Regions from separate parts of the Microbacterium jejuense genome, predicted to be linked through region 1. Evidence: predicted binding sites of a transcription regulator. Region 1 holds the regulator's gene; the other holds the start of a gene.
The links. Region 1 encodes LexA, which represses DNA repair genes until DNA is damaged. Its sites were predicted from a motif close to TCGAACANNTGTTCGA; they were not measured.

Region 1 (7,075 bases):
ATCGACAGTTCCTGCGTCTTGTCGACCTCGAGGCCGTGGGGGCCGATGCCGTGATCTCCCTTGTCGGAGATCAGCGGGATCAGCAGGCGCGCCGCGCGGTACGCGTCGACGACGTCGGCCTGAGAGGCCGTTCCCGCACGGAATCCGGTCAGCGCGGCCAGCAGCGCCGGATCGGCCGAACCGTCGTCGGCGGCGTGCGGATTGCTGTGGAAGCTGCGTCCCTCCCACGGGACGCCGGCCGAATCGGCGGCGCCGTGGTGCGCGTGGCCGCCCGCGGCGGGATCAGTGTCCGGCGACATCCAGCGCCTCGGCGAGCGTGAAGGCGCCCGCGTACAGCGCCTTGCCGACGATCGCGCCCTCGACGCCCAGCGGCACGAGCTCGCGCAGCGCTGCGATGTCGTCGAGGCTCGAGACACCGCCCGAGGCGACGATCGGCTTCGGGGTGCGCGTGGTCAGCTCGCGCAGCAGGTCGAGGTTCGGACCCTTGAGGGTGCCGTCCTTGGTCACGTCGGTGACGACGTAGCGGCTGCAGCCGGCGGCCTCGAGGCGATCGAGCACCGTCCACAGGTCGCCGCCCTCGCGGGTCCAGCCGCGCGCCGCGAGCGTCGTGCCGCGCACGTCGAGCCCGACGGCGATCGCGTCGCCGTAACGGCTGATGACATCAGCCGCCCACTCCGGGTTCTCCAGCGCCGCGGTGCCGAGGTTGATGCGCGAGGCGCCGCTCTCGAGCGCCGCCTCCAGCGTGCGGTCGTCGCGGATGCCGCCGGACAGCTCGACCTGAACGCCCTTGACCTGCTTGATCGCGCGACGCAGCACGGCGGCGTTGCTGCCGCGGCCGAACGCCGCATCCAGGTCGACGAGGTGGATCCACTCCGCCCCCTGACGGGCGAAGTCCAGCGCGGCGTCGACGGGGTCGCCGTAGCTCGTCTCGGTTCCTGCCTCACCCTGGGTGAGGCGGACCGCCTTGCCGTCTGCGACGTCGACGGCGGGCAGGAGGACAAGCTTGGGCGTAGACGCGAAATCGTTCATGTTTTCCTGGCTGATCAAGTCATGTGCGTGCGGACGGGGTCACGCGCGGCGGGCGCCGGCGCGGACGGGCACGAGTTCAGAGGGTAGCTGCGCGGAGCCCGTCGATCCAATTCGTCAGAAGCCGGATGCCCGCATCGCCCGACTTCTCGGGGTGGAACTGCGTGGCCGACAGCGGCCCGTTCTCGACCGCCGCGAGGAACGGCGTGCCGTAGTCGCACCACGTCAGCACCGGCTCGGGGAACGGCGGCTGGACCTCCAGCAGCCACTTCTGCGCACCGAACGAGTGCACGAAGTAGAACCGCTCGTCCTCGATGCCGCGGAACAGCCGCGATCCGTCGCCCGCCTGCACCGTGTTCCAGCCCATGTGCGGCAGGACCGGTGCATCGAGCTCGGTGACCACGCCCGGCCACTCGCCGAGGCCCTCGGTGTCGACCGCGCGTTCCACGCCGCGCTCGAAGAAGATCTGCATGCCGACGCACACCCCCAGCACGGCGCGCCCGCCGGCCAGCCGCCGCTCGATGAGCTCGTCGCCGCGGCTCGCCCGGAGCGCCTCGGCCACGGCGCGGAACGCCCCGACGCCCGGCACGAACAGGCCGTCGGCATCCATCACGAGTCCGCGGTCGGAGGTGAGCCGCGCGTCCGCCCCTGCGGCGATGAGCGCCTTGACGGCGGAGTGCACGTTGCCCGACCCGTAGTCGAGCACCGCCACGACCGGCTTGTCGCCCTCGTTGCGGGCGTCGTCGTCGGTCACAGCGCACCCTTCGTGCTCGGGATGCCGTCCACCAGCGGATCGAGGGCCTTGGCCTGGCGGAACGCGCGCGCGAACGCCTTGTACTCCGCCTCGGCGATGTGGTGCGGGTCACGCCCTGCGAGGACGTTGACGTGGACGGTGAGGGCCGCGTTGAACGAGATCGCCTCGAACGTGTGGCGTACGAGTGAGCCGGTGAAGTGCCCGCCGATGAGGTGGTGCTCGAAGCCTGCCGGCTCGCCGGTGTGCACGAGGTACGGTCGGCCGCTGATGTCGACGACGGCCTGCGCGAGCGCCTCGTCCAGCGGGACCAGCGCGTCGCCGTAGCGCGAGATCCCCGACTTGTCGCCCAGGGCCTCGCGGATCGCCTGACCGAGCACGATCGAGATGTCTTCGACGGTGTGGTGCGCGTCGATGTCGGTGTCGCCCGACGCGCGCACCGTCAGGTCGGTCAGCGAGTGCTTCGCGAAGGCGGTCAGCAAGTGGTCGAAGAAGGGCACCGTCGAGTCGATGCGGCTGCGGCCGGTGCCGTCGAGGTCGAGGTCGAGCTCGACCGTGGACTCGCTGGTCGCGCGCCGGAGGGATGCGGTGCGAGGTGCGGCGCTCATGCGGCCGATCCTACCGAGGCGAGGGCGTCGAGGAACGCCGTGGTCTCGCCCGCGGTGCCTGCCGTGACCCGCAGGTGGTGCGGGATCCCGACGTCGCGGATGAGCACGCCCTGGTCGTACAGCGCCTGCCAGGTCTCGGCGGGGTAGTCGACGTCGCCGAACAGCACGAAGTTCGTCCACGACTCGTGCGGCCTGTAGCCCAGGGCCTCGACTGTCGCCGTGATGCGGTCGCGCTGGGCGACGATCTCGTCGACCATGCCGAGCATCACCGGCGCGTGCCGCAGTGCAGCCGACGCGGCGGCCTGCGTGAGCGCGCTCAGGTGGTACGGCAGGCGGACGAGTCGCAGCGCATCGATCAGCGCGGGATCGGCGGCGAGGTAGCCGACGCGGGCGCCGGCGAACGCGAACGCCTTGCTCATGGTGCGCGAGACCACGAGGCGCTCGCGCCCGGGCAGCAGGGTGAGGGCCGAACGCGCGTCGGCGGGCGCGAACTCGAAGTACGCCTCGTCGACGATCACGATGCCGTCGGTCGCCTCGTACACCGCCTCGACCACGTCGAGACCCAGCGGAGTGCCGGTCGGGTTGTTCGGCGCACACAGGAACACGACGTCGGGTGCGGCGTCGGCGACCTGCGCGGCGGCGTCGGACGCGCTGACCGTGTAGTCGTCGGAACGGGTGCCCGACACCCACTGGGCGCCGGTGCCGCGCGTGAGCAGCGGATACATGGAGTACGTGGGCGAGAAGCCGAAGGCGGTGCGCCCCGGTCCTGCGAAGGCCTGCAGGATGTGCTGCAGCACCTCGTTGGAGCCGTTGGCCGCCCAGATCTGGTCGCGGGTCAGGCCGTGCCCGAGATAGTCGGCGAAGCCCTCACGCAGAGCCGTGAATTCGCGGTCGGGGTAGCGGTTGACATCGCGCAGTGCACGGGCGATCGAATCGAGGATGTCGTCGGCGACGTCCTGCGGAACGGGATGCGTGTTCTCGTTGACGTTCAGGGCCACGGGGAGCGGGGCCTGCGGGGCGCCGTAGGGCTTCTGCCCACGGAGGTCGGCGCGTAAAGGGAGGTCTTCGAGACGTGCACTCACCCCTCCCATGGTAGAGCGGTGCGGGGTCGCCGAACCCCAGGTGACGAAGAGCGACCGACCGCTCGCGCTCTGGCTCAGTGCTCGTCGGCGTACTGCGCGGGGATGGCCAGTCGCTGGCCGGCCTGCACCGACACGCCGGTCAGCGCGTTGAGCCGCGCGATCTGGTCGACGACATCACGGGGGTCGTGCCCGGGAGCGACCTCTTCGGCGATCGACCACAGCGTGTCGCCCGCCGACACGAGCACGGTCTCGAACGAGTCGACCGGAGTGCCGCTGTCGCGCGAGGCGAGGGCCGCACCGCCGCCCAGCGCGAGAGCGGCGCCCAGCGCCACGAGCGCGGGCAGCGCGGCCAGCAGAGCGAGGACCCGGCGACCGCGGACGGTCAGCCGGAGACGCGTGGCACGGGCCGGCGCGGCGACGGGCGACGGGAAGCTGATCGCGGTCATGCTGTTCTCCTCCTGCTGGGGAGAGATTCGCATCCCCCGCTCGGCCGGGAGCGGGGAATCCGAACCTCTTTTCCGAAGCTATCTTCGATTCTCAACGATGTCAACAGTCGATTCCGATGCATATCCGTCGAACGCGACACGCGGCGGGGTTGTTCCCCTCAGCGCATGGATCCGGATACGGTTTCGATAAGAGAACCCCACCACGGGCCTCCGACATTCGAAGAAACAGCGCTCGACGACGCAGCGCAGGACGGAGCCGGACATGAGCGACGCGGCCGGTCGCGACAAGCCACAGACCCGACGACGCAAGAGCCTCAGCGACAAGCAGCTCGCGATCCTCGAGGTGATCCAGCGCTCCATCGCCCGTCACGGCTACCCGCCGAGCATGCGCGAGATCGGCGACGCCGTCGGCCTGAAGTCGCTGTCCAGCGTCACGCACCAGCTCAACCAGCTCGAGCTCAGCGGATACCTCCGCCGCGACGCGGGCAAGACCCGCGCGATGGAGGTGCTGATCGACCTGCCCGGCGCATCCACCGAGAACCCGGCCGACACGGCGCCCGCGCTGGGCGACGCGGCGCTGGTGCCCCTGGTCGGACGGATCGCCGCCGGCGTGCCCATCACGGCCGAGCAGCAGGTGGAGGAGATCTTCCCCCTCCCCCGTCAGCTCGTCGGCAAGGGCGACCTGTTCATGCTGAAGGTGTCGGGCGAGTCGATGATCGACGCGGCCATCTGCGACGGCGACTGGGTCGTCGTCCGCTCCCAGGCCACGGCCGACAACGGCGACATCGTCGCCGCGATGCTCGACGGCGAGGCGACAGTCAAGACGTTCCGCCAGCGCGACGGCCACACCTGGCTGCTCCCGCGCAACTCCGCGTTCGAGCCGATCCTGGGCGACGAGGCCGTCGTGCTGGGCAAGGTCGTCGCGGTCCTGCGCGCGGTCTGACGCCGCGGCCCCTCGCAAGCCCCGGCGCTTTCGACGGCAGACGGAGCGGGAGGTGGCGGGATGTCGTCTGCAAGCGCTATAAGGGGGGAATGACCGCCGATGCGACCACCGCCGACGACACCGCCGCGCTGCGTGCGAGGCTCGAAGCCCTCGAGGCCGAGAACGCCCGCCTGAGAGCGACGACCGACGAGGACGCGACCCCCGCGTCGGACGAGCGGCTGAAGGGCTCCCGCTGGCGGGCGTTCTTCTCGGCACTGTGCATCGTGCTGGCGACGATCCTCGTGCCCACGTCGATCGTCGGCGCGTGGGCGCGCAGCGAACTTGTGGACGAAGAGACGTTCGTGGCCACGCTGGCGCCGCTCGCGCAGGACCCGCACGTGCAGAACCTCATCATCTCGGAGGCGATGGACGCGGTCGACGCGAAGGTCGACTTCACCGAGATCACCGGCAACGTGATCGACGGGATCTCTGACCTCGGTCTGGGCCCGCGTGCCGCCGCCGCCCTCAAGCTGCTGCAGCAGCCGGCGGCCGACGGGCTGCACAATCTGGTCGAGACCGGCGTCACGCGCGTCGTGCAGTCCGATGCGTTCGCGGACGTGTGGACGACCGCGGTCCGCGCGGCGCACCGCGCGCTCGTGACGACCGCCACCTCGGACGGCGCCGGCGTCTTCGTGCTGACAGACGAGGGCCTGGGCATGAAGCTCGGGCCGATCATCGAGCAGGTCAAACAGAAGCTGGTCGACAGCGGTGTGGGGGTGGCATCCCTCATCCCCGCGGTCGACAAGACGATCATCATCGGCGACGGGTCGGCGGTCAGCACGATCCGCACCGTGTACGCGATCGCCGACGTCGCCGGTTGGTGGCTGCCCTTCATCACCATCGGCCTCTTCGTCGCCGGCATCCTGATCGCGCGTCGCCGCCCGGTCGCCGTGCTCGGAACCGGCATCGCCCTGTTCATCGGCGGGGCGGCGCTGGCATCGACGTTCTCGGTCGGCACGCTCGTCGTGGCCAATGCCGCCAGCCAGCTCGACCTGTCGGTGTCGGCACTCGACGTCATCTACAACGCGCTCGTCGACGACATGCACCGCACGGCGCTGATCGTGGCTCTGCTGGGCGTGCTGATCGCCGTGATCGGATGGGTCAGCGGTCGCTGGAAGCCCGCGCGCCGCTTCCGCGGGTTCGTCAGCGGTCTGAACGCGAGCGCCCGCGCCGCACTGGCCGCGCGCGGCCTGGACACCGGCCGGTTCGGGGTCTGGATGGGCCGTCAGCGCGTGCTGGTGCGCGCCATCGTGATCGTGCTCGCCGTCATCTGGCTGATGGCGCTGCGTCCCCTCTCGGGTGGCGACGTCGCCCTCGTGGTGATCGTCGCACTCGTGGTCGCCTGGGTGCTCGAGCTGCTGCAGAAGCGGCCCGACGACGCGGCGCGCGCCGCCGCGGCGCGGCGCTCCGACGACGCGTCCGCGGCGGAGGGCGCCTCGGCGTCGGCGTCCGACGACCCCGCCGAGACAGCCGACGAGGGCACGAACGACACGCTCCCGCTCCCCTCGCCCGATGCCGACACGACACCGCTGCCCGACCTCGGGCCTGCGGCCGGAACTGGCGACGAGGGTGCGGCATCCCCTCGCCCGCCGAAGGGCGCCTAGCCGGAAACGAGCAGGGCCGGTGCGGGCGACCGCACCGGCCCTGCTCGTTCGCGAGTTCAGGATCAGGCGTTCAGACGCTCCCGCACGCCGGCGGTGGCCGCCACGAGGTTGCGCAGCGACGCGACGGTCTCGTCGTAACCGCGGGTCTTGAGGCCGCAGTCCGGGTTGACCCACACGCGACGCAGCGGCAGCTCTGCGACGGCACGGTCCAGCAGCGCGCCGATCTCGGCGACGGCGGGCACGCGCGGCGAGTGGATGTCGTAGACGCCCGGGCCGATGCCGGCCGCGAAGCCCGACGTCGCGATGTCGCCGATCACCTCGCCGCGGCTGCGCGCCGCCTCGATCGAGGTCACGTCGGCGTCCAGCGCCGCGATCGCGTCGATGACGACGTCGAACTCCGAATAGCACAGGTGCGTGTGCACCTGCGTAGCGGGGGCGGCGCCGGCCGTCGCGAGCCGGAACGACCCGACCGACCAGTCGAGGTATGCCGGCTGGTCCGCCTTCTTGAGGGGCAGCAACTCGCGCAGCGCGGGCTCGTCGACCTGGATGACGCGGATGCCGGCCGCCTCGAGATCG
Region 2 (7,075 bases), on a different contig from region 1:
CAGCACGTGCAGGGCGTCGAGCTCGCGCTGACCGCGGTCGAGCGCGTACTTGCCTGCGCGCTGCAGCAGCTCCTGCGTGCGTGCGCCGAGGAAGCGGCTGAGGTCGATCGAGCGCTCCTCGCGGGCGCGCTCGCCGGCGAGGTAACGCGCCAGGAAGTCGTCGAACGCGCTGCCGTCACCGGCCTGGGGAGTGAAGTCTTCGGGCATTCCATCTCCTGAAACTTGAGTGGATAGGCATCAAGTCTTGAACTTGACACAAGCGATGTCAAGTTCAACGAGAGGGATCCGCAGGTATTCCCCGGCGCGCGAAACAGTCCGACACCCGCGCGTGTCGGCGCCTCGGCGTAGCCTCGGGCGCGGAGGGGACCCGCTTCACCGCAGAGAGGGAGAACCATGGACTGGAAGATCGAGCTCATCTACGTGCCGGTCACCGACGTCGATCGCGCGAAGGAGTTCTACGAACGGATCGGCTGGAACGTCGATCACGACCAGACCCCGTTCGAGGGGCTGCGCTTCGTGCAGGTGACCCCGCCCGGCTCGGCGTGCTCGATCGCATTCGGCACGGGACTCGGCAACACCCTGGAGCCGGGGCGCCAGAACACGATCCAGCTCGTCGTGCCCGACGCCGACGAGGCTCTCGCGCACCTGCGCGGCGTCGACGTCGATGCGCAGGGCGTCGACGAACAGGCATGGGGCCGCTTCGTGCAGTTCGACGACCCCGACGGCAACACCTTCACGCTGCAGCAGCTGCCGCCGCGCTGAACGACGGCGGCCGGCACCCTCCGCTGTGGGCATGTCGGCCGCCGTGTCAGAAGGGTGGCGCGGGTTCTGGTGCGGGTGTGGTGAAGACGGGGACGCGGCGTTCGGGTGTGACGAGGTATCTTCGCCCGGTGGGTGAGGTCCACTCGATCACCCCGCCCGATCCGGGGACCTGCCTGACCCGCCAGGCGGTGTTGTCCTTGATCAAGTGGTGTCCTCTGCAGAACGGGGTGTTGTTCGCCAACCCGGTGTGACCGCCGTCGGCCCACCGGATCTGGTGGTCGATCTCGCATCGGGAGGCGGGCATCACACACCCCGGTGCCATGCACCGGTCTGCCCGCCACTTCACCAACCTCCGCAGCGCCGCCGGGGGCTCATAACGATCCCGGCCGACGGAGAGCACCATCCCGGTCTCGGGATGGGTGAGCACCCGCATCCATGTGCCGGCCCCGCCGCACAGATCCCGCGCCCGCGAGAGCGGGATCGGACCGACACCCTCCACCACCGGAAGATCCCCCGAGTCGCCCCGGTCGTCGTCGAGCAGGCCGAGCACGGGGACCGTGACCACGACCTGCGCGCGGATTCCCGACACCACCGCCGGCATCGCCTCGGTGGTGCCGTCGATCAGCAGATCACACACCACATCGGCACGGAGCTGATCCAACGTCCGCTGGTCACCGGCCGTCTTGATCGCCTTGGCCATCGCCGTCACGCGACCCTCGATCGCGTGCAGCTCCACCAGCGGGGCGTGCACCCACAGATCGCCCATGCCATCCACGCCCGGCTCCACGACAATCCGCCGGCCCGCGACCGCGCGGACATACCGGTCCTCCAACGCCTCCGCCTGCGCCGCGGTGACCCGGGCCCGCAACGCCCGCCGGAACGTGCCCACCGGCTCCGCCTCGGCCAACGCCACCGCGTCGGCTACGAATGCCTCACTCGCCCCGTCCGGCAGCTCACCGAGCAGATCCACCAGCACCTCGGCATGCTTCTCGGTGATCCGGCCACCGGCCAATGCCTCCCACGCGGCCGGATACGACCGCACCAGCGCCTCAGCGACCACGATCAACCGGCCCGCCGCGTACTCGGTCACCCGCATCGCCGCGGCCAGCTCCAACCGGATCGACCGCTCCACCAGCTCGACCTCGCCCGCCCCGAACCGCCGCGCCTGCGCGACCTGGTCGCGGCGCATCGCGTCCACGCGGGCGTAGCGCTGCGCGGCGAACACCGACACCATCGTCGATGCCTCCACCACCAGATCCACCGCATCCGGCACCGGCGGGAACCAGCCCTCACCACCCTCATGGAAGGGAGGAGCGGCGGGTTGGGTCATACCTTCAGTTTAGAAGATCTGTTCGAGGACCACAAGATCCGAAATCGGTTCTGATCAGCTTTTTTCCGGCATCCACCCCTACCATGAACACCGACGCTCATCCGACGGGTGGGGCCCACTCGACCCCGCGAGCAGCCGGGAGCAACGGCATCCCCGAGGCTCCTCTGGCGACTGCGTTCGTCTCGCTGACGCTCGCTCGACGACCGAGCGGCTCACGTTGGGCGGTCGCAGTCGACACGACGGCGACCGGCATCCTCCCGTCGCGAGGGGATGCCGGCCTCCGAAGTCGCTCGTCAGTCCCGACCGCCTGGCGGGCCGATGATCAGCAGCACCGCGAACAGCGCCACGACGGCGAGCGCGATGAGCGCGCCGAGCACCCACGGGCGGCGCAGGAACCAGCGCATGAGGCTGTCGTACCAGCGGCGGTCGCGCGGGTCGTCGGTGGCATCGAGACGCCAGGAGCCCACCAGGCGCCCCGTGCGCTGCAGCCAGATCTCGACGGGGATCGTGGCGTACGGCACGATGGCGCTCGCGAGCGCGACGACGGCCGGCCAGACCCGCCAGCGGTTGTTGAGGGCGACGAGGATGGCGGTGGCCCCGTACGACAGGAAGATGAACCCGTGGATGCCGCCGCCGATGGTGACGCCGAGCGCCCAGCCGGTCGTGGCGCGGATGATCAGCCCGGCGATGAGGAGCGTCCACGAGATCGCCTCGGCGATCGCGAGCGCCCGGAAGAGGGAGTGGGGATTGCGGAACACACCTTCAGCCTAACTGAAACACTTTCAGGCTTGCTGAAGGTTCGCCGAACGGGGGCGCGGCTCAGCCGTGATCGAGCCCGAACGGCTCCTCGTGCAGACCCTTGAGCGCCGCGGCCAGCTCCGGCGCCCCCGACGCGAGGCCGGCGTCGAGCGCGGCGAGCCGCTGCTCGGCGGCGCGCAGCACCTCTCCTCCGCGATCGGTCACCCGGAGGTCGGACGCCGCACCGGCGTGCGCCGTCGCGTCGGCGACGAGCCCGTCGGCCACGAGGGACTGCACGGCAGTGTGCGCCGACTGCACCGTGACCTGCGATCGCCGCGCAAGCTCGCTGAACGAGATGCCCGGTGTAGAGCGGATGTGCGCCAGCAGACCGTACTTGCGCGTGGTGAGCCCGAGGTCCTTCAACTGGGCGCCGAGGTGGGCGTCCCACACGCTCGCCACGGTCAGGAGCGAGATGACTGGACTGAAGGGGCGCTCGGACGACACGCGCTTCATGCTAGCCCCGCTACCGTGGGACGGTGACGTCCCTGTTCGAGAGCCTGCGGCGCTGGCCCGATGTCGAGGCGCCGGATCTCGTCGCGGTGGATGCCGCCGACCGGCTGATCCTCGACGAGTCGGCCGCCGCGCGCGCCGTCGTACCCGACGGAGGACTGGTCGTGATCGGCGACGCGTACGGCGCACTCACGCTGGGCGCCGCGGCCTCCGGGGCCCGCGGCATCCGCGTGCATCAGGATCCGCTCACCGGCGAGCGCGCGCTCCACGCCAACGCCGACAGGCTCGGGATCGCCGACGCCTTCATGTCGCTGCCCCTGGACGCGGGACTCGTCGACGGCGCCGAGATCGTGCTGCTGCGACTCCCCCGCTCGCTCGACGCGCTCCGCGAGATCGCCGGGCTCATCGCCGCACATGCCGCCCGCGACGTCGTGGTGTTCGCAGGCGGTCGCGTCAAGCACATGACGCTGGCGATGAACGACGTGCTCCGCGGGGACTTCGCCCGGCTGGACGTGTCGCACGCACGGCAGAAGTCCCGCGTGCTGATCGCGCGCGAACCGGGACCAGGTCACGATCCGGTTCCCGCGTGCGCGACCGATGACGGCCTGTTGGTGTGCGCATACGGCGGAGCGTTCGCCGGCGCCGCGGTCGACATCGGCACGAGACTGCTCCTCGAGCACCTGCCGGCTGCTCTCCCCACCGGCGGAGCCGTGATCGACCTCGCGTGCGGAACCGGGGTCATCGCGACGACGCTGGCGCTGCGGCATCCCTCGCGCGACGTGATCGCGTGCGACCAGTCAGCGGTCGCCGTCGCCTCGGCGCGCGCCACCGCGACGGCCAACGAGGTCGGCGATCGTGTCGACGTCGTCCGCGACGACATGCTCGGTGCGCAGCCCGACGGATCCGCGGCGTTCATCGCGCTCAACCCGCCGTTCCACTCGGGCGCTGCCGTGCACCAGGGGATCGCACCGCGCATGTTCGCGGAGGCCGCACGCGTGCTGCGGTCCGGCGGCGAGCTGTGGACGGTGTGGAACTCGGGCCTGCAGTACCGGCCGACGCTGGAGCGCCTGGTCGGCCCGACGCGGCAGATCGCCCGCAACGCGAAGTTCACCGTCACCGCGTCGACGCGGCGCTGAAGGTTGACCGGGGGGCCGACGCGAGATGCCGGCTCCCCCGGTAGCCACAAGCTCGGGACTCGCGGCCGGGGCGCCGGACCGGGGCTCCGGCACTCTCCCCCGCCCTAGAGACGATGGGGAGCCGCGGTTATTACGCGACTCCGTCGATTCCGTTTCATTTCCACGATGTGGATAATGATTTCTTCCTTGTGGAATATCACGCTTCGTTCTTACACTTGTCGGGCGCCGCGACATCGCCGTCGCGCGGAATCGATGGAGAACCACGTGTCGGAACAGCTCACGAAAGAGCACGTCGCTCACACCGCGATCTCGATGACCGGAACGGTCCACGAGATCCCCGAATCGACGAGCCCCCGCCTGTACAACCGCGACCTCGCCCCCAGCAAGCGTGCCGGTCGCAGCTGGAGCGCGTACAGCATCTTCACACTGTGGGCCAACGACGTGCACAGCCTCGGCAACTACGCCTTCGCGATCGGGCTGTTCGCGCTCGGCCTCGGCGGGTGGCAGTTGCTCGCGGCCCTCGCGATCGGCGCGGTGTTCCTCTTCCTGCTGCTGACGCTCTCGGGCTTCATGGGCGAGAAGACGGGGGTGCCCTTCCCCGTCATGAGCCGCATCTCGTTCGGCATCTACGGCGCCCAGATCCCCGCGCTCATCCGCGGCGGCGTCGCGATCGCCTGGTTCGGCGTGCAGACCTTTCTCGCGTCGCTCGTGCTGCGCGTCGCGCTGATCGCCGTCTTCCCGGGCCTGCAGCCGCTCGACGAGGACAGCATCCTGGGTCTGTCGACGCTCGGCTGGATCACGTTCGTCGCGCTGTGGATCGTGCAGGTCATCATCGTCAGCTACGGCATGGAGATGATCCGCAAGTACGAGGCCTTCGCCGGACCGATCATCCTCGTGACCTTCCTGGCGCTGGCGATCTGGATGCTCGCCGAGGCCGGCTTCACGATCTCGTGGGAGACCGCGAACGCCTTCACAGGCGGTGAGATGTGGGCGCACATCTTCGGCGGTGCGGCCCTGTGGATCGCGATCTACGGCACGTTCGTGCTCAACTTCTGCGACTTCACGCGCGGCGCCACATCCAAGAAGGCGATCGTGCGCGGCAACTTCTGGGGCATCCCGGCGAACATGCTGCTGTTCGGCGCGATCGTCGTGACCCTCGCCGGCGCGCAGTACAAGATCGACGGCCGCATCATCGAGTCGCCCGCCGACATCGTGGCGGCGATCCCGAACACCGCACTGCTGGTGCTCGCCTCGCTCGCGCTCATCGTGCTGACGATCGCCGTGAACCTCATGGCCAACTTCGTCGCCCCCACCTACGCGCTCACGAACCTGTTCCCCAAGCACCTGAACTTCCGTCGGGCCGCGCTCATCTCGGCGGTCATCGGCCTCGTGATCCTGCCGTGGAACCTCTACAACTCGCCGGTCGTCATCGTGTACTTCCTGGGCGGGCTGGGCGCCCTCCTCGGGCCGCTCTTCGGCATCATCATGGTGGACTACTGGATCATCCGGAAGCAGAAGGTCAACGTGCCCGACCTGTACCGCGAGAACGCGACGGGCGACTACTTCTACCGGCGCGGCTTCAACCCGCGCGCGGTGTGGGCGCTCGTGATCTCCGGCGGGCTGGCGCTGCTGGTCGCGTTCCTGCCGGCGCTGTCGTCGCTCGCGGACTTCGCGTGGTTCTTCGGCGCAGGATTCGGCGCCATCGCGTACTTCCTGCTCGCGGACCGCCGGCGCCCGTTCGTGGACGCCGACGGCGAGGACATCGCCGTGGCCACCAAGCACTGATCCCCACCCGAGAGGACCCGCGCATGCGCATCCTGACCGTCAACGTGAACACCACGCCGTCCATGACGGACGGCATCGCCGATGCCGCCCGCCGGGCCGCCTCACCCGGCACCGAGATCATCGGTCTGACGCCGCGCTTCGGCGCCGAGTCGTGCGAGGGCAACGTCGAGAGCTACCTCGCCGCCGTCGCCGTGATGGACGCCGTGCGCTCGTACGCCGAGCCGTTCGACGCCGTCATCCAGGCCGGCTACGGCGAGCACGGCCGTGAGGGGCTTCAGGAGCTGCTGGACGTACCGGTCGTCGACATCACGGAGGCGGCGGCATCGACGGCGATGTTCCTCGGCCGTTCCTACTCGGTGATCACGACGCTCGATCGCGCGGTGCCGCTCATCGAGGACCGCCTGATCCTGGGCGGGCTGTTCGACAGGTGCGCCTCGGTCCGCTCGTCCGGCCTCGGCGTCCTCGAGCTCGAGTCGGACCCCGAGCGAGCCGTCGCCGCGATCGTCGAGGAGTCGCGCCGTGCCGTCACCGAGGACCGCGCCGAGGTCATCGTGCTGGGCTGCGGCGGCATGGCCGAACTCGAGCCGCGCGTGCGCGAGCAGTGCGGCGTCCCCGTCGTCGACGGGGTGCAGGCCGCGGTGAAGATCGCGGAGTCGCTGGTCTCGCTCGGGCTGCAGACCTCCAAGATCCGCACCTATGCCCCGCCGCGCCCGAAGCGCGTGAGCTGGCACCCCTGAGGCTGCCGTCGTACAGGAAGAGATGGTGGATGCCGGGCGCCCGGCATCCACCATCTCTATCTCGCACTCGTCTCAGG

Region 2: the regulator LexA is predicted to act here: its motif matches at 2,103-2,118, upstream of ABEA46_RS03235 (HNH endonuclease signature motif containing protein).

What each region holds. Positions count from the first base shown of each region.
Region 1 is NZ_BAABLG010000012.1:29,434-36,508, forward strand. It holds gene ABEA46_RS17560 (SseB family protein) at 1-299, opposite strand, end outside; gene priA (bifunctional 1-(5-phosphoribosyl)-5-((5-phosphoribosylamino)methylideneamino)imidazole-4-carboxamide isomerase/phosphoribosylanthranilate isomerase PriA) at 283-1,029, opposite strand; gene hisH (imidazole glycerol phosphate synthase subunit HisH) at 1,106-1,780, opposite strand; gene hisB (imidazoleglycerol-phosphate dehydratase HisB) at 1,777-2,385, opposite strand; gene ABEA46_RS17580 (histidinol-phosphate transaminase) at 2,382-3,476, opposite strand; gene ABEA46_RS17585 (LysM peptidoglycan-binding domain-containing protein) at 3,542-3,913, opposite strand; gene lexA (transcriptional repressor LexA) at 4,176-4,856, shown strand; gene ABEA46_RS17595 (hypothetical protein) at 4,946-6,499, shown strand; gene metE (5-methyltetrahydropteroyltriglutamate--homocysteine S-methyltransferase) at 6,562-7,075, opposite strand, start outside.
Region 2 is NZ_BAABLG010000002.1:178,258-185,332, reverse strand. It holds gene ABEA46_RS03245 (ATP-dependent Clp protease ATP-binding subunit) at 1-207, opposite strand, end outside; gene ABEA46_RS03240 (VOC family protein) at 394-762, shown strand; gene ABEA46_RS03235 (HNH endonuclease signature motif containing protein) at 809-2,092, opposite strand; gene ABEA46_RS03230 (DUF3817 domain-containing protein) at 2,386-2,850, opposite strand; gene ABEA46_RS03225 (MarR family winged helix-turn-helix transcriptional regulator) at 2,912-3,343, opposite strand; gene ABEA46_RS03220 (class I SAM-dependent methyltransferase) at 3,367-4,476, shown strand; gene ABEA46_RS03215 (NCS1 family nucleobase:cation symporter-1) at 4,789-6,261, shown strand; gene ABEA46_RS03210 (aspartate/glutamate racemase family protein) at 6,285-6,998, shown strand; gene ABEA46_RS03205 (glycoside hydrolase family 1 protein) at 7,071-7,075, opposite strand, start outside.